One region of the Bradyrhizobium sp. HKCCYLRH2060 genome, then DNA from elsewhere that is predicted to be linked to it. Evidence: predicted binding sites of a transcription regulator. Region 1 holds the regulator's gene; each other region holds the start of a gene.
The links. The regulator LexA, encoded in region 1, represses DNA repair genes until DNA is damaged. The targets are predictions, from matches to a motif close to TGTTCNNNNTGTGTTCNG.

Region 1 (4,385 bases):
CGCTGATCGTCACCGCGCGCGCCGCGCCGTCATCCTGCGCGGCGGCCGTGATCGATCGCGAGCGGCTGCGGCAGCAGGGCGCCTTGTTGCTGGTGCAGCAGGGCAAAGGCTTCGCCGTGACGCCGGCGCGTGCCGGCGGCACCGACCGCCCATGGTGGCCGGCGCCCGCCGAGGCCGGCGAGTTCGACACGACGCTGACGCCGCGTGCGCCGGCCGCGCGGCTTCAGGACGCGACGCCGCCGGAGACGGAGCAGGGCGAGCAGGATTGAGCGCCGGGCAGCTCGAAGGTGCCGAGATGATACTCGGCGTCGTCTGGTCCATCGAACAGCGAGGGCCCTTCGACCAGCGTGAACGCAGCGCCCGGATAGCGTTGCCAGATGGCGACGTCATCAGCCGTGACCGTCAGCCATCCGAACGCAAGCATGTAGCGGCCGGGCTCGGTGATCCGTCCGGCCTTGTTCCAATCGATCTTGTTGACCACGGCGGCAAGCTCCCCCGGCAAACAATGCCGGCCGAGGGATGTCGTTCCTATCCGATGCGATGCCGGGGCGTGAGATTCGCCCGAGAGGACTTTGCGCTTGCAGAACCCAAGTTGACCAAGTCTCCCACCGTCGAAAGCGCGCTCACGACCGACAGAAATGCCGACGCGCAGGCCCTCAGGTGATGCTGATGCGGCGAATCGGTGTGGCCTGCGACGTCGGCACGTCCTCGCCGATGTCCGGGCGACGCTCTGCCGGCTGCTTGCTGACCGGCAATTGCAGCACGGTGACGCGCTGGCCCTCGCAGAGCTGGGTCACCAGCACGTGGCGGCCGTCGGCGAACTCGATCGCGTCGTGATGGCGATCGGGAATGTGCGTCTCGATGCTGTTGAACTTCGCGACGCGCTCGCGGATCGTCCGGGTCCAGAGCCAGCGGCTGTCGTAGCGGACGTCCTCGGCGAAGGCCAACTCGGTGCCGGGCAGCATGCAGACTGCGACGGTCGGCTCGCTCTCCAACGCGAAGCCGCGGGTGGCGGTGCCACGGAAGGTCATCGAGATCAACGTCTCGCCGACCTTGGCGGGACGGGACGCAACCGCATGGAGGCTGTAGTCACACATCGGATCGCTCCTCGTTGAGAGATAGCCGACCCACGCTCCCCCCGGACAGGCGCAGGCCTCTATCAGAGTGGACATCGATGGTGATGTTAGCGCGCGCTTCGCGGCAATTCTGCGCTGATCTGCATCGCGTGTGCCCGCGGCCGATCACAAGCGTTTGAGCATGCCGCGCTGCACATCATGAGGTGCATTCGCGAGCGACGTATTGTGCTGGGCTGCCTCTTGCTTTGCTGGGCTGCCTCTTGTTCGGCGGCGAAAGCGCGTGCGCCCGCCGCCGATCGACCGATCGCATTCGCGATCAGTACTTGCGATACAGCCCGACCAGCTTGCCCTGGATCTTCACCCGGTTCGGCGGCAAGATGCGCACCTCGTAGGCGGTGTTGGCCGGCTCCAGCGCGATCGATGCGCCGCGGCGGCGGAAGCGCTTCAAGGTGGCTTCCTCATCGTCGATCAGCGCCACCACGATGTCGCCGGTGTCGGCGGTCTCGTTGCGCTGGATCAGCGCCATGTCGCCGTCGAGGATGCCGGCATCGACCATCGAGTCGCCGCGCACCTCGAGCGCGTAGTGGTCGCCGTTGCCGAGCATGTCGGCAGGTACGCTGATGGTGTGGCTGCGCGTCTGCAGCGCCTCGATCGGGGTACCGGCGGCGATGCGGCCCATCACCGGCACCGCCACGGGGCGCTCGCCATCGTCCAGCGCGGGAGTGCTGGTGCGCACCTTGCCGAGATTGCCCTCGATCACCGACGGCGTGAAGCCGCGACGGTTGCCCGCGGCCTGCGACAGCTCGGGCAGCTTGATCACCTCGATCGCGCGGGCGCGATTCGGCAGCCGGCGGATGAAGCCGCGCTCCTCGAGCGCCGTGATCAGGCGATGAATGCCGGACTTCGAACGCAGATCGAGCGCATCCTTCATCTCGTCGAAGGACGGCGGCACGCCGGCTTCCTTGAGCCGCTCGTTGATGAACCGCAGAAGTTCGTACTGTTTGCGCGTCAGCATCTCGACCTGGTCCCCGGTTTGTTGTCGTCCGAGTCCAGGAGCTGCGCCTTGAGCACAAGCCGGCTGAGAGCGCCCTGGAGTCGGACCGTCATCGCGTCGCCCGCAACATACTAAAAACAAATCATGAACGGACACTATATGTTCGATGTGTGTTCCGCAATCCTAAAAATATGATGAACGGACCGGGCTTTACCGGGGAAGCGGCTCAGTTCGGCAGGCGCAGGATCTCGCACGGGCTGCCGGCAGGCGCCTTCGGCGCAAACGCCGGCCGGATCACCAGCGCCTGCGACAGCGCGAGGTTCCCGAGCAGCGACGAATCCTGCTGGCTCACTGGGGTGGCTACCAGCGTGCCGTCGGCGCGCTCCTCGAGCTGCGCCCGCAGATAGTCCTCGCGCGAATCGTTCGCCCCCAACTCGCGGCCGAGCAGGGCGGTCTCGCGCGGCATTACGGCCTCGTCGCGGCCGAGCAGGCGCCGAATCAGCGGCACCATGAACAGGATGGCGCAGACATAGGACGACACCGGATTGCCGGGCAGTCCGATCACCCTGATGTCGCCGAGCCGTCCGTGCATCATCGGCTTGCCCGGCCGCATCGCGATCTTCCAGAACGCCATTTCGACGCCCTCGGCCTCCAGCGCCTGCTTGACCAGGTCGTGATCGCCGACCGAGGCGCCGCCGGTCGTGATCAGGACGTCGGCCTCGGCCGCGCGGGCGCGCCGGATTCCAGCGACCGTCGCCTCCATCGTATCCGCGGCGATGCCGAGATCGATCGGCGTCGCGCCCTCGCTGCGCACCAGCGCCCGCAGCGCGTAGCCGTTGGAATAGACGATCTGCCCCGGGCCGGGCGTCGAGCCCGGCATCACCAGCTCGTCGCCGGTGGCGAGCAGCGCCACCTTCGGCCGCCGCCGCACCGGCAGCGCCGGATGATTCATGCTGGCCGCCAGGGATAGGTCGCGGTCGCTGAGCCGGCGCCCGGCCTTCAGCAGCACCATGCCCTGGTGGAAGTCGACGCCGGCCGGCCGGATGTGCCGGCCTGTGATCGCGGCCTCGGTGATCACGACATGGCCGTCCTCGGCGATCGTGTCCTCCTGGATCACCACCGCGTCGGCGCCTGCGGGGACAACGCCGCCGGTGAAGATCCGCGCCGCCTCGGCGGGCCCGACCACGCGATCGAACGGCCGTCCCGCCGCGACCTCGCCGATCACCTTCAGCCGCGCCTTGGCCTTGGCTGCGTCGGCCGCGCGCACCGCATAGCCATCCATCGCCGACATCGCCTCGGGCGGCTGCGTCCGCAGCGCCGCGAGGTCGCGGGCCAGGATGCGGTGATAGGCCTCGTCCAGCCCGACCATTTCCTCAGCCAGCGGCTCGGTGCCGGCGAGCACCGCGGACAACGCATCGGAGACCGGCATCAGGGCCATGGGATTACCTTCGGACGAAGACGGGCAGATCGACTGAATCGCCTTCTAACCGAACGCGCACGGGGTGGCCAAGAGCCTAAGCCGCTCCCGGCTTTCCGATCGTCTGAAGGTGCGTCGCGTGGCCCGCCGCCTCACGATCGCGCGAGAAACTCTGCAATCATGCCGGGGGGCAGTCGCGATCTGCTCACGTGCACACGGAGACCCGACGGAGCTATCCGGCAGCCGCGCGACAGGCGGCGCGCTCGGTGGTGTGCAGGATGTCCGCCACCATGTTCCGCAGCCAGACCGATGCGGCATCGCGGTCGAGCTGCAGCGGCCAGACCATCGAGACCGCCGGCAGCCGCAACTTCAACGGCGCCGGACAGAGCGCCAGCCCAAACCGGGGTCCGTAGAGCCTTGCCATCCGGGTCGGGATCGTGGTGATCACCGGTGACGCGGCCACCGTCGCCAGCACGCTGAGGAAATCCGAGGAGGCCGAGACCACGTTGAGCTCGGTGCCGATCTCATCCAGCGCCGCCTCCAGGCAGCCCTGCAGGCTGTTGGTCAGCGTCACCAGTGCGTGCGGAAGCGACAGATAGGCATCCAGGCCGATCGGTGTTTTCATCGCGATGCGCTTTGGATTGTAGACGCAGCTCAGCGCCTGCTCGAACAGGAACTGGGATCGGTGCCGCAGCGCCACCGCCTCGAAGCAGCCGACGCCGACATCCAAGGCGCCCTCGTCGAGCAGACGATGCACCTCGTTGCGTTCGGTCGGACGGCTGAGAAGCCGCACGCCGGGCGCCGTTCGACGCAGCTCCGCCGTGAGTTCGGGGATCAGCAGCAGCTGGACCTCGCTCGAGAATCCCAAGCGGATGGTGCGCTGCTCGGTCGCTGGGTC
Region 2 (4,385 bases), on a different contig from region 1:
CTGTTCACCGGCCAGGTCGGCTATGCCTGGGGCAACGTGCTCTGGTACGTGAAGGGCGGCGCGGCCGTCACCCACAACAAATACACCGGCACGGCGAATGCGGCTGCGCCCTTCCCGGTCGGCACGCTGCTGGATTCCGCCAGCGAGACCCGCTGGGGCGGCACCGTCGGCACCGGCGTCGAGTTCGGCTTCGCGCCGAACTGGTCGGTCGCCGTCGAGTACGACCACCTGTTCATGGGCTCGCGCGACATCAGCTTCCCGGCCACCGCCACCGTGCTGTCGCGCGTCGACACCATCAAGCAGGACATCGACATGGCGACCGTCCGAGTGAACTATCGATTCGGAGCGCCGATGGGCACCCGCTACTGAAAAAAGCCGCCACTCGCACGCATTCGGAAAGGCCGGCCTCCACGCCGGCCTTTTTCGTGTCAACAGCCCGGCAGCGTCGCGGCGTTTTTGTGCTAAATATATGATTTATAACGCTTTTTCGTTTCTGTGGCGGGCGCGTTACAGCGTCTCCGGGATGCCCTGTGTATGACTTGCCCATCGCTTGTCATTCCAACCTCCCGGGGGAGAATTTGATGAAGAAGTTGCTTGTGATCACGACGGCCCTCGCCGGCGTCGCGGCCGCCACGTCCGCGTCGGCGGCCGACATGGCGGCACGGCCCTACACTAAGGCGCCGCCCATGGTCGCGCAGATCCTGAGCTGGTCGGGCCTCTACGCCGGCATCCAGGGCGGCGGCGGCTGGGGCACCAGCAAGGAAACCTTCCTTGGCCGCTTCAATGCGCCGGGCTTCCTGGGCACCCAGAACTACAACACCAATGGCGGCTTCGTCGGCGGCGTGCTCGGCTACAATTGGCAGGTCGACAACGTCGTGTTCGGCCTCGAAGGCGACTATCACTGGGCCGACATCAACGGCCGCTCCGCAGTGGTCAATGCCGGCGTGGGCGACACCTTCTTCACCAAGCTGACCAGCTTCGGCGACATCAAGGGCCGCCTCGGCTACGCCGCAGGTCCCGCTCTGTTCTTCGTGAGCGGCGGTGCCGCCGTGGGCCAACTGCAGCACCGCTACGACGGCGTGCCGGGCAACGTCTTCAGCCAGACCACCACCCGCTGGGGCTACACGGTCGGCGCCGGCGCGGAATACATGTTCGCCCCGAACTGGTCGGCCAAGCTCGAGTACAACTATCTCGACTTCGGCAAGAGCGCGATCCAGTACAGCGCTTTCGCGACCAACCGCTCCGAGTGGAAGGACACCGTCCACACCGTCAAGGTCGGCCTCAGCTACCATTTCGGCGGCCCGGTCATTGCCAAATACTGATACCTGCAACCGACAGGTTCCGAGAAAGGCCGGCGAAAGCCGGCCTTTTTTGTTGCATCGATACCACCGTGCCGGCTCGCCACACACGGAACCAAGCAATTGAGTAACATAGGCTTTCTGGAACTGGGCCGTAAAAACGCGGTTTGGCCGCGAGTGTGTCTTCAGGGTGACGGTAATCCGTACGGAACCGGGCTATAGGAACCTCGTCAACTTGAACGGGTGAGTCTGTTTCGTGCGTAAGCTTATCGGTGCGATGCGGACTTCGAGGAATAAACTGGAGACTGGAATGAAGAAGATCTTGCTCGCGACCGTGGCCCTGGCCGCCCTGGCCGCTCCCGCTGCCGCCGCTGATCTCGCCGCACGCCCGACCTACACCAAGGCCCCGGTTCTCGCGCCGGTGCAGACCTGGACCGGTTTCTACATCGGTGCGATGGGTGGCTACGCCAATGAGGATGCTGACTTTGCGGCCATGAAGGGCGGCTTCGCCGGTGGCACCGTCGGCTACAACTGGCAGCAGGGTGCTGTCGTGTTCGGCCTCGAGGCCGATGCTGCCTGGGCTGACATCAATGCCTCCGTCGGCGCGCTTGGCGTGACCGCCGAATCGAAGATCCGTGACTGGGGCACGGTCCGTGGCCGCATCGGTTACGCCTTCGGCCCGACCCTGCTGTACGCCACCGGCGGTTACGCCTGGGCCGACAACCGCATCTCGCTGACGGCTCCCGGCGTCGCCGTTTCGGACAGCAAGATCCACTCGGGCTGGACCGTCGGCGCAGGCGTCGAGTACATGTTCGCCCCGAACTGGTCGCTGAAGGGCGAGTACCTCTACAAGAGCTTCGGTGGCGAGAGCTACACCTTCACCGGCCTCGGCACGCTCGCGACCGGCACGCTCAACGTGCATTCCGGTCAGGTCGGCATCAACTACCACTTCTAAGAACGTCGCCTCCGGGCCAACGCACACAGCCTCCGCTCTGCCAGAGCGGAGGCTTTTTCTTTGCGGGATCGCGCACAGGGCCGGACGGAACCGGCAGCCTCCTGCCAATCGCTGCCATTCCCTGAGCGCATTGTTGATGATTCGCTGACGGTACTGGAAATCCGGCCGCGTTCTTCCTACGTTCCGACGATACCTTTTCCCTCTGGCGTCCGATGGCCGGCTCCCGGCAGAACGCGCCTGCAACAATGGCGCGGTCTCGCGCCGTGGGACGATCGTCATGGATGAAGTGCTCAAGGCCAAGCAGCGCGCGCAAGCCAACCAGTCGAGCCTGCGGGCCATCACCATCCGCGGCGCCCGCGAGCACAATCTGAAAAACATCGACGTCGAGATCCCGCGCGACAGGCTGGTGGTGTTCACCGGGCTGTCCGGCTCCGGCAAATCCTCGCTCGCCTTCGACACCATCTATGCCGAGGGCCAGCGCCGCTACGTCGAATCGCTGTCGGCCTATGCGCGCCAGTTCCTCGAGATGATGCAGAAGCCGGATGTCGACCAGATCGATGGCCTGTCGCCGGCGATCTCGATCGAGCAGAAGACGACCTCGAAGAACCCGCGCTCGACGGTGGGCACCGTCACCGAGATCTACGACTACATGCGCCTGCTGTGGGCGCGCGTCGGCGTGCCCTACTCGCCCGCGACCGGCCTGCCGATCGAGAGCCAGACCGTCTCGCAGATGGTCGACCGCGTGCTGGCGCTGCCCGAAGGCACCCGCCTCTATCTGCTGGCGCCGGTCGTGCGCGGCCGCAAGGGCGAGTACAAGAAGGAGCTCGCCGAATATCTCAAGAAGGGCTTTCAGCGCGTCAAGATCGACGGCACCTTCCATGAGCTCGCCGAGGCGCCCACGCTCGACAAGAAGTTCCCGCACGACATCGACGTCGTCGTCGATCGCATCGTCGTGCGCCCCGACATCGGCCAGCGCCTCGCCGAGAGCTTCGAGACCGCGCTGAAGCTCGCCGAGGGCCTGGCCGTGATCGAGTTCGCGGATGCAGCCCCTTCCTCGTCATCACCGGGCCGCGCCGAAGGCGCGAGACCCGGTGATCCATCCTCTTCGAAGGAGATGGATGGCCGGGTCAAGCCCGGCCATGACGAGAAGAAGAAGGTGGCCAAGATCCACGACAAGAGCGGACCGGAGCGCATCCTGTTCTCCGAAAAGTTCGCCTGCCCGGTGTCCGGCTTCACCATCCCCGAGATCGAGCCGCGGCTGTTCTCGTTCAACAACCCCTACGGCGCCTGCCCGGAATGCGGCGGCCTCGGCGTCGAGCAGCACGTCGATGCCGACCTCGTGATCCCCGACAAGGACGTCACGCTGCGCAAGGGCGCGATCGCGCCGTGGGCCAAGTCGTCATCGCCCTACTACCTGCAGACGCTGACCGCGCTGGGGAAGTTCTACAAGTTCACGCTCGACACCAAGTGGAAGGACCTGCCGAAGAAGACGCAGAACGCGCTGCTGCACGGCTCAGGCGACGACGAGATCAAGTTCACCTATGAGGACGGCGTTCGCGCCTACGACACCAAGAAGCCGTTCGAGGGCGTGATCACCAACATCGAGCGCCGCTTCCGCGAGACCGAGAGCGAATGGGCGCGCGAGGAGCTCGGCAAGTACTTCAACGACGTGCCCTGCGCCGGCTGCAAAGGCTTCCGGCTCAAGCCCGAGGCGCTGTGCGTCAAGGTCGGCGGCAAGCACATCGGCGAGATCAGCGATCTCTCCGTCAAGGCTGCCGGCGAATGGTTTGCCGAGGTGCCGAAGGCCCTGAACGCGCAGCAGACCGAGATCGCCACCCGCATCCTCAAGGAGATCCGCGACCGCCTGACCTTCCTGCTCGACGTCGGCCTGAACTACCTGACCCTGGCGCGCTCCTCCGGCACCTTGTCCGGCGGCGAGAGCCAGCGCATCCGCCTGGCCTCGCAGATCGGCTCGGGGCTGACGGGCGTGCTCTATGTGCTGGACGAGCCGTCGATCGGCCTGCACCAGCGCGACAATGCCCGCCTGCTCGATACGCTGAAGCGGCTGCGCGACCTCGGCAACACCGTGATCGTCGTCGAGCATGACGAGGATGCCATTCGCCTCGCCGACT
Region 3 (4,385 bases), on a different contig from region 1:
CTTCGAAATCAGGCCCGAAGAGCGGCTCCCAGCTCAGCGCCTCCGACCAGCAGCGGGCCGGCCAGAGCCCCTCGACCACCCAGACGGCCCCGCCCAATCCGGTCATTCCCGATCCCCGGCGCAACGTGCCGGCCAGCATCTTCACCTCGTTCGACGCCAACCAGAAGGCGCAGGCGGCCAAGGTCAGCGCCTATCTGTCGTCGCTGCAGACGCTGGTCGGGAATTTCGTCCAGGTCGGCCCGGACGGCAGCAAGACCAAGGGTGATTTCTACATCCAGAAGCCCGGCAAGGTCCGCTTCGAATATGACCCGCCGACCCCGATCGACATCATCGCCGACGGCTCCTCGCTGGTGGTGCGCGACCGCAAGCTCGCCACCCAGGACGTCTATCCGCTGTCGCAGACGCCGCTGCGTTATCTGCTGTCCGACCGCATCGATCTGTTGAAGGACACCAACGTGATCGCGGTTGCCGCTGACGACCTCTACGTCACGATCACGATCGAGGAGAAGCAGGCTCTGATCGGCACCAGCCGGCTGATGCTGATGCTCGGCGCCAAGGACGGCCAGCTCAAGCAGTGGACCGTGACCGATCCGCAGGGCTACGACACCACGATCGCCGTCTACAATCTCGATACGACCAAGAAGCTCGACCCGGCGATGTTCAAGATCGACTTCACGGCCTACCCGTCGACCCCGCCGGGCTGACGACGCTTCCCGCGCTCGCTCAGCGCGATTCGAGCCCGCGCACCTTCCACTGCGCTTCGGACAGCGCAAGCTTCTCGAAGCGCTTGCGCGCCTCCTCGAGGTCATCGGCCGGAAGCGCGTCGCAGCCGGGCCGGCCGCGCAGGATCATCGACGTCGTGGGCCAGCTCAACCGCGCGGCCTTGCAGGCCAGCAGCAGGTCGGTGACGCGGTCCTCCTCCAGCAGCGATTCAATCGTCTCGATCGAGACGACGCAGAGCAGCGACAGCGCCGCGATCACGGCGGGATAGTCGCCGGTCACGCAGAAGCGGTTGACGGCGGAATCGCCGAGTTTGCCGGTCCGGCTGAGGGCTGCGACCTCCGCCTTGACCTGCTGATAGTCCCAGATCGCGCGCATCGCCGCACCGGGCGAGCGGGTCGGCGTCGCCTGCAGGGTGGCGCGGGTCGCCGGCGGTGCGGCCTTGATGAAGCGGGCGCGGGCGCCCTCGCTGGCCGCGGCGACGAAGGCGCGCGACAGCTTGGCCGGCAGGTCGGTGCGCAGCGCGAGCTTCTCGGCGAGATCCTCGTCGCGCTCGGCGATCTTGAACAGGCTGCGATAGCCGTCCTCGGACAGCTTTGACGTGAGGTTCTGCGCCAGCGCCATGCGCACCGCCGGAAAGCCGCGCGCGATCAGCTGCGTCGTGAGATTGTCGCCGATGCCCCTGCGGCTGGCGATCGCGGCCAGATGCGCCGGGCTGCCGGTGCGGATGAACTCGGCGAGGTCGCGCTCGGTCAGCACCGCCGCCTTGGCCAGCATCGGCCCGGCGACGCGCAATTCGGGATGCACGGCGAGCATCCGCGCCGTCGCGTAAGGCGCGCGTTCGACGCCGGCGAGCGCCATGCTCAGCTCGGCCAGCAGCTCGGTCGCGACCTGCGGCATCAGCCTCGCAAACATCTGATCGTAGAGATCGAGCTGCTCGGCGGACGCCGGCCGCGGACCGGCCAGGAACAGGCTGGTGGTCCGGCGCAGCATGTCGGTGGCGAGCTCGGACACCGTCCGCGCATCACCGGCGGGCGTCTTGGCGGTCGGAGCTGCCGCGGGCGCTGGAGGCATCACACGTCCCTCGTTGGGCGCCTCTCGGCCGTGACGGAGGCGCGGGTCGATCATCGATTGCGGAAGAATGCGAAGGCCGGACTAAAGGCGCGTTAAGCCCAGCGGCCGGAGCTGCAACCTCACGCGGCTGTCGTTAATGGATTGCAGCAGAGCGCGGCAACGACAATGTTCCCGTATTGTTCTTGCGAACAATGCCTGCTTCCGCTAGCCTCCCTGCCCGGAGGGGCATCATGGTCCAGCGCGTTTCCACCGTCGCCTTCGAGGGGATCGAGGCCCGCGCGGTCGACGTGCAGGTCCAGGTCGCGCCCGGACTGCCGGCATTCGCGATCGTCGGACTGCCGGACAAGGCGGTGTCGGAAGCGCGCGAGCGGGTGCGCTCGGCGCTGATCGCCTCCGGTCTGGCGCTGCCGGCGCGGCGGATCACCGTCAACCTGGCGCCGGCCGACGTGCCGAAGGAAGGCAGCCATTACGATCTGCCGATCGCGCTCGGCCTGATGGCCGCGATCGGCGCCATTCCACCGGATGCGCTCGGCGGATTCACCGTGCTCGGCGAGCTCGGCCTGGACGGCTCGATCGCGCCGGTCGCCGGCGTGCTGCCCGCCGCCATCGGCGCCAATGGCCGCGAGGAAGGCCTAATCTGCCCGGCCGCCTGCGGCGCCGAGGCGGCGTGGGCGAGCCCCGATCTGCAGATCATCGCGGCGACATCGCTGATCCAGATCGCCAACCATTTCAAGGGCACGCAGGTGCTGTCGCGGCCGCAGCCGAAAATTCAGGAGGCGCCGGCCAGCCTACTCGACCTGCGCGACATCAAGGGTCAGGAGAGCGGCAAGCGCGCGCTCGAGATCGCCGCCGCCGGCGGGCATCATCTCTTGATGATCGGCTCGCCGGGCGCCGGCAAGTCGATGCTGGCGGCGCGGCTGCCCTCGATCCTGCCGCCGCTGTCGCCGGCCGAGCTCTTGGAAGTGTCGATGATCGCCTCGGTCGCCGGCGAGATCGAAGGTGGCGCGCTGACCAACCGGCGGCCGTTCCGCAGCCCGCATCATTCCGCCAGCATGGCGGCGCTGACCGGCGGCGGCCTGCGCGCCCGCCCCGGCGAGATCTCGCTGGCGCATCAGGGCGTGCTGTTTCTCGACGAGTTGCCGGAGTTCGATCCGCGCGTGCTGGATTCGCTGCGCCAGCCGCTGGAGAACGGCGAGGTCTCGATCTCGCGCGCCAACCACCGCGTCACCTACCCTGCCCGCTTCATGCTGGTCGCGGCGATGAATCCCTGCCGCTGCGGCAACGCCTTCGAACCCGGCTATGCCTGCAAGCGCGGCCGCATCGACCGCTGCACGGCCGACTACCAGACGCGCATCTCCGGCCCGCTGATGGACCGCATCGATCTGCGCATCGAGGTCCCCGCCGTCACCGCCGCCGACCTCATCCTGCCGCCGTCGAAGGAAGGCTCGGCCGAGGTCGCCGCCCGCGTCGCCGCCGCGCGCGACCTGCAGCGCGCACGCTATGCCAAGGCCGGCCTGCCGCATATCCGAACCAACGCCGAGGCGCCGGCCGCCGTGCTCGACGATATCGCCAGGCTCGATGTATCAGGCCAGAAGCTCTTGCGCGAGGCCGCCGAGACGATGCGGCTGTCGGCGCGCGGCTATCACCGCGTGCTGCGCGTGGCGCGGACGCTCGCCGATCTCGACCACGCCGATGCGATCGGCCGGCTGCATCTGGCCGAGGCGCTGTCGTATCGCGCGCTGGCGGAGGACAGTCGTCACGCGGCGTGACTGCCCGCCCCTTCAACACTCTGGTAACGACTTCTCTTTACGCTCCGACAACCATAAGGCCCGCGTTTCGTCCTCAGGCCTGCCGCGTCGGTGCGTATCATGTTGCGTTTCAAGGTCATCGTTTCGGCCGTGCCGCTGATCGCGGCCGTGGTCATTGCCAAGGTCGAATTGGCACCCTCCCCGCAGCCCTGCATTGCCGTCGGCGCCGACAGCGCCTCGCTTGGATCGGCGCCGTTCCACGCCGATCTGCATGTCGACTTCACCGACGATCCCGCGCTCGCCACGGTGCGCGTGGCCCTGGCGGACAGTCCGGAGGCGGCCGATGTCGTCGTGGTCGACGATGCGCCCGTGGAAGAGGATCGGGGTTGCGGCATCACGGCCGCCACCCAGGTCGTCGCGATCGCGGCTGATCGCCTTGCGGGTTCGCAGCGGATCTATCTCGCCAGCGATGATGCCGATGGCCGCGCCGACTATCGCATCTACGTCCGCTCCAGCCACACGACGGCCAGGGACGCCGCCGCACTGATCGTCGCGGCCCGCAATCATTCCTCATCGCCGGCCAATCCGGTTCTGTGACTCGGGCTAACCCCCGGTTCACCATCTCTGCACCGCCGGCTGGCGTGGGCATGACCTTTCAAAGTCTCAGCAATACCGACGCCGCATGGTGCGGGTCGGCGAGGACATTGGGATCGGAAGCTGGGGATGATCGAGATGGGACCGATTTTTCACGTCAGGCTGCGCCTGCGCCGGTTCATGCGCCGTCACCGCACCATCTTCGCGATCCTGCGCTCGCTGATGATCTTCTCCGCCGGCTTCGGCGGC
Region 4 (4,385 bases), on a different contig from region 1:
ATCGTGCCGGAGAAGGCGTCGGTGAACTTGAACAGCACGACGAAGGCGAGCGCCGTGAGCGCATCACGTCGGCTGAGGAACTCGACGAAGGCTCCGGCGGCCGCATGCATCACGCGGGTGAGCGCGGTGTCCGCGCCCATCGCGGCCTCCGCCTGCTGCGACTGTGCCGGCTCGGTCGCCGCGAGGGCCGTGATCGTGCCAATCAGCACCATTCCGGCCATCGCGACATAGCCCCACATCCAGGACGACGGACGCGTCAACCCCGAGTTCTCGAATGCACTGACCACCACCAGCGCGCCGGCGGTCGAGACCAGCATGCCGATGCGGTAGGCGGCGACATACGCCGCCATGCCCGCGGCTTGCTCGCTCTCCGGAAGGCTCTCGACGCGGAAGGCATCGACCACGATGTCCTGGGTCGCCGACATCGCGGCGACCAGCAGCGCGGCCAGCGCGACCATGAACGGCGCATGCGCCGGGTCAGTCACGGCCAGCAGCAGGATGGCCGCGATCAGCAGCAATTGCGCGAACACCAGCCAGCCGCGCCGCCGCCCGAAGGCGCGCGTCAGCAGCGGCACGTGCAGCGCGTCGACCAGCGGCGCCCAAAGGAATTTCAGCGTGTAGGGCGTGCCGACCAGCGCGAACAGCCCGATGGTCCCGAGATCGACGCCGAGCTCGCGCATCCAGATCTGAAGCGTCGAGCCGGACAGCGCCAGCGGCAGACCTGAGGAGAAGCCGAGGAACAGCACCACGAGCACGCGCGGCTGCAGGTAGACGGCCATGCTCTCGCGCCAGGTGGGGGCGGGCTTGGCCTCAGGCTTTGCAGCGGTTGCTCTGATGTCGGAGGCGGCGTCAGGTGCGGTCATCGGTGGGTGGTAGCAGATCTGGACAGCTTTCGCGACGCTGCGGTCATTCCCCCGCCTGCATCCGCCCCGCCAGCGGAAACAGGTCCGGCGTCGCGCCCGCGCCCGGCGCAATGCGCGGAGAGTCCGCCGGCGCATCCGGCTTGCTGAAATCGAGCTCCTCGATCCGCGCGGCGCGCTTCTCGATCTTGTCGGCGGAGATGAGGATCTGGCGGATGTCCTCGCCGACATCGCCAAAATGCTTCTGCAGCTTGAGCACGCGCTCGCGCAGGCGGCCGAGGTCGTCGCCCAAATGGATCACCTCGTTGCGGATCTGGTCGGCGGCGTCGCGGATGCGCGCATCCTTCATGATCTGCTGCATGACCTGGATCGCGAGCATCAGCAGCGACGGCGACACCAGCACGACACGGGCGCGATAGGCTCTCTGGATGACGTCGTCGAAGCCGTCATGGATCTCGGCGTAGACCGATTCCGACGGCACGAACATCAGCGCCGTGTCCTGCGTCTCGCCGACCACGAGGTACTTCTCGGCGATGTCGTTGACGTGGCGCAGCACGTCGGTGCGCAGCCGCTGCGCGGCGGCGCGCTTCTCCTCTTCGGTTTCGGCATCATGCAACGCGGTCACGGCTTCCAGCGGAAACTTCGCGTCGATGCACAGCGGCCTGGTGTCGGGCAGGAACACGACGCAGTCCGGCCGCTTGCCGCTGACGAGCGTGTACTGGAAGGCGTAGCTGCCCTTCGGCAGCCCGTCCTGGACGATCGCCTCCATGCGCGCCTGTCCGAATGCGCCACGCGACTGCTTGTTGGCGAGCACGTCGCGCAAGGTCGTGACCTGTGTCGTGAGCTCGCTGAGATCGCGATGCGCGTTGTCGATGATGCCGAGCCGCTCGTGCAGCACGCGCAAGGAATCCATGGTGTGGCGCGTGGTCTGCTCCATCGATTGGCCGACGCGATGGGTGACGGCGTCGAGCCGCTCGTTGACGCTGCGCGCCAGGTCCACCTGCCGCCCGGCAAGCAGCTGCGCCATCGCGTCGACCCGGCCGGAGGCCTCGCTCTGCACCCGGATCATCTCGCCGAACCGCTGTTCGATCTCATCGGCGCGTATCGCCTGCTGGGCCGCGAGCTCGGCGCCGCGCCGGCCGGAGCGCACCACGGCCGCGACGATCATCAGCAGCAGGAGCAGAACCAGCACGCCAAACCCGATCAGCGCGTCGCTGGCGCGCACCGGCAGATCGCCGATCATGACGACGACAGGATTGAGGGACTGGCTGGCGGTCATCACCCCCGTCTATCCGATTCGCAAGACATCGCGAACGAAGAGAGAACATTTATGGTTAAGGCCGGGTAAAGATTCATGGTTAACGAGGCGTTGAAATTCATGGTTAGCGAAGTCTTAACTGCGAGCCATCACATTGACCGCGCCTGTTCCGGGGCTTAAATCGCGCGCCATGTCCCTTAGAGAAATCATCATCCTGCCGGACCGGCAGTTGCGGCTGGTGTCCAAGCCGGTCGAGAAGGTCACGCCGGAGATCCGGCAGCTGGTCGACGACATGTTTCAGACCATGTACGACGCGCCGGGGATCGGGCTCGCTGCGATTCAGGTCGCGCAGCCGCTGCGCGTCATCACCATGGATCTGGCAAAGCCCGACGCGAATGGGGAAGGCAAGCGCGAGCCGCGCGTCTTCATCAATCCGGAGATCGTTGCCAAGTCGGACGAGCTGTCGGTCTACGAGGAAGGCTGCCTGTCGATCCCCGAATATTACGAGGAGGTCGAGCGGCCGGCGCGCGTGCGCGTGCGCTTCACCGATCTCGACGGGCTGGTCCGCGAGGAGGATGCCGAGGGGCTCTACGCCACCTGCATCCAGCACGAGATCGACCATCTCAACGGCGTGCTGTTCATCGACTATCTGTCGAAGCTCAAGCGCGACCGCGTCATCAAGAAATTCGCCAAGGCCGCCAAGCGCGCCGGCGAGTAACGATCAACTCTCTCCTCCGTCATGCCTGGGCTTGATCCGGGCATCCACGTCTTGCCTCTCGCGTTGGCATTGCGACCTGGATGGCCGGGACGAGCCCGGCCAATGACGGCAGGACGAAGCCTCGGGGGCGCACCAGATGCCGCTTCGCCTGATCTTCATGGGCACGCCGGATTTCGCCGTGCCGACCCTGCTCGAGCTCGCCGGCCACGGCCACGAGATCGTGGCCGTCTACACGCGCGCGCCGAAGCCCGGTGGCCGCCGTGGCTTGGCCTTGGTCCCGACTCCGATCGAGACCGAGGCGCGGCGGCTCGGCATTCCCGTGCTCACGCCGAAGACGCTGAAGACCGAGGACGCGCTGGCTGCGTTCCGCGCCCACCAGGCCGACGCCGCCGTCGTCGTCGCCTATGGCATGATCCTGCCGCAGGCGATTCTCGATGCACCGAAACTCGGCTGCTACAACCTCCACGCCTCGCTGCTGCCGCGCTGGCGCGGCGCCGCGCCGATCAACCGTGCCATCATGGCAGGGGACGCCGAAAGCGGCGTGATGGTCATGAAGATGGATGTCGGTCTCGACACCGGCGACGTCGCGATGGCCGAGCGTCTGCCCATCACTGACGCGATGACGGCGTCCGACCTGCACGATCGCCTGTCGCGCATCGGCGCCGACCTGATGGTGCGGGCGATGGCCGCGCTGGAGCGCGGCGGGCTGACGTTGACGAAGCAGGCCGAGGACGGCGTGACCTATGCGGCCAAGATCGAGAAGGCCGAGGCGCGGATCGACTGGACGAAGCCGGCGCATACGGTGCTGCGTCACATCCACGGCCTGTCGCCGTTCCCCGGCGCCTGGAGCGAGGTCATGCTCGATGGCGAGGCGGCGCGTTTGAAGATCCTGCGCTGCGCGCTCGCCGACGGCCGGGGCGAGCCGGGCGCCGTGCTCGACGAGCAGCTCACCATCGCCTGCGCCGACGGCGCCATCCGCGTGACCGAGCTGCAGCGCGCCGGCAAGGGCCCGATGAAAGCCGCGGATTTCCTGCGCGGCACGCCCGTCGCGCCGGGCCGGCGCTTCGGCTGACCAATTCAGCTCGTCATGCGCGGGCTTGACCCGCGCATCCATCTCGCGAACAAGCTTCGTCCATGGATGGATTGCCGGGTCAAGCCCGGCAATGACGGCCAAACGCGATCGAGGCGATGCCCCGCTACAAGCTCACCATCGAATATGACGGCGCGCCGTTCTGCGGCTGGCAGCTGCAGGCGACCTTGCCGTCGGTGCAGGGCGCGCTGGAAGCGGCGGTGCAGGCGACCTGCGGCGTGCCGACGCGCGTGCACGGTTCTGGCCGTACCGACGCCGGCGTCCACGCCATGGGGCAGGTCGCGCATTGCGACATCGCCAAGGAGTTCCGCCCCGACAAGCTGCGCGACGCACTCAACGCGCATCTGCGGCCGAACCCGGTTGCGGTGCTCCATGCCGAGATCGTGCCCGACAGCTTCGAAGCGCGGTTCTCCGCGCGGAAGCGGCACTACCGCTATCGCATCGTCAATCGCCGCTCCA

Region 2: uvrA (excinuclease ABC subunit UvrA) is a predicted target of LexA. The motif match lies at 2,422-2,439, and genes of this name have one in related genera.
Region 3: ACQR10_RS02470 (YifB family Mg chelatase-like AAA ATPase) is a predicted target of LexA. The motif match lies at 1,961-1,978, and genes of this name have one in related genera.
Region 4: ACQR10_RS15185 (DNA recombination protein RmuC) is a predicted target of LexA. The motif match lies at 2,170-2,187, and genes of this name have one in related genera.

The regions. Positions count from the first base shown of each region.
Region 1 is NZ_JBNPUK010000008.1:202,793-207,177, forward strand. It holds gene ACQR10_RS17810 (ComEC/Rec2 family competence protein) at 1-269, shown strand, start outside; gene ACQR10_RS17815 (hypothetical protein) at 224-481, opposite strand; gene ACQR10_RS17820 (hypothetical protein) at 657-1,097, opposite strand; gene lexA (transcriptional repressor LexA) at 1,393-2,091, opposite strand; gene ACQR10_RS17830 (molybdopterin molybdotransferase MoeA) at 2,297-3,508, opposite strand; gene ACQR10_RS17835 (LysR family transcriptional regulator) at 3,720-4,385, opposite strand, start outside.
Region 2 is NZ_JBNPUK010000002.1:26,976-31,360, reverse strand. It holds gene ACQR10_RS03910 (outer membrane protein) at 1-369, shown strand, start outside; gene ACQR10_RS03905 (outer membrane protein) at 582-1,322, shown strand; gene ACQR10_RS03900 (outer membrane protein) at 1,609-2,253, shown strand; gene uvrA (excinuclease ABC subunit UvrA) at 2,531-4,385, shown strand, end outside.
Region 3 is NZ_JBNPUK010000001.1:563,079-567,463, reverse strand. It holds gene ACQR10_RS02480 (outer membrane lipoprotein carrier protein LolA) at 1-704, shown strand, start outside; gene ACQR10_RS02475 (DUF2336 domain-containing protein) at 724-1,794, opposite strand; gene ACQR10_RS02470 (YifB family Mg chelatase-like AAA ATPase) at 2,025-3,563, shown strand; gene ACQR10_RS02465 (hypothetical protein) at 3,663-4,139, shown strand; gene ACQR10_RS02460 (PAS domain-containing hybrid sensor histidine kinase/response regulator) at 4,275-4,385, shown strand, end outside.
Region 4 is NZ_JBNPUK010000006.1:217,715-222,099, forward strand. It holds gene ACQR10_RS15180 (AmpG family muropeptide MFS transporter) at 1-863, opposite strand, end outside; gene ACQR10_RS15185 (DNA recombination protein RmuC) at 907-2,139, opposite strand; gene def (peptide deformylase) at 2,309-2,836, shown strand; gene fmt (methionyl-tRNA formyltransferase) at 2,973-3,908, shown strand; gene truA (tRNA pseudouridine(38-40) synthase TruA) at 4,025-4,385, shown strand, end outside.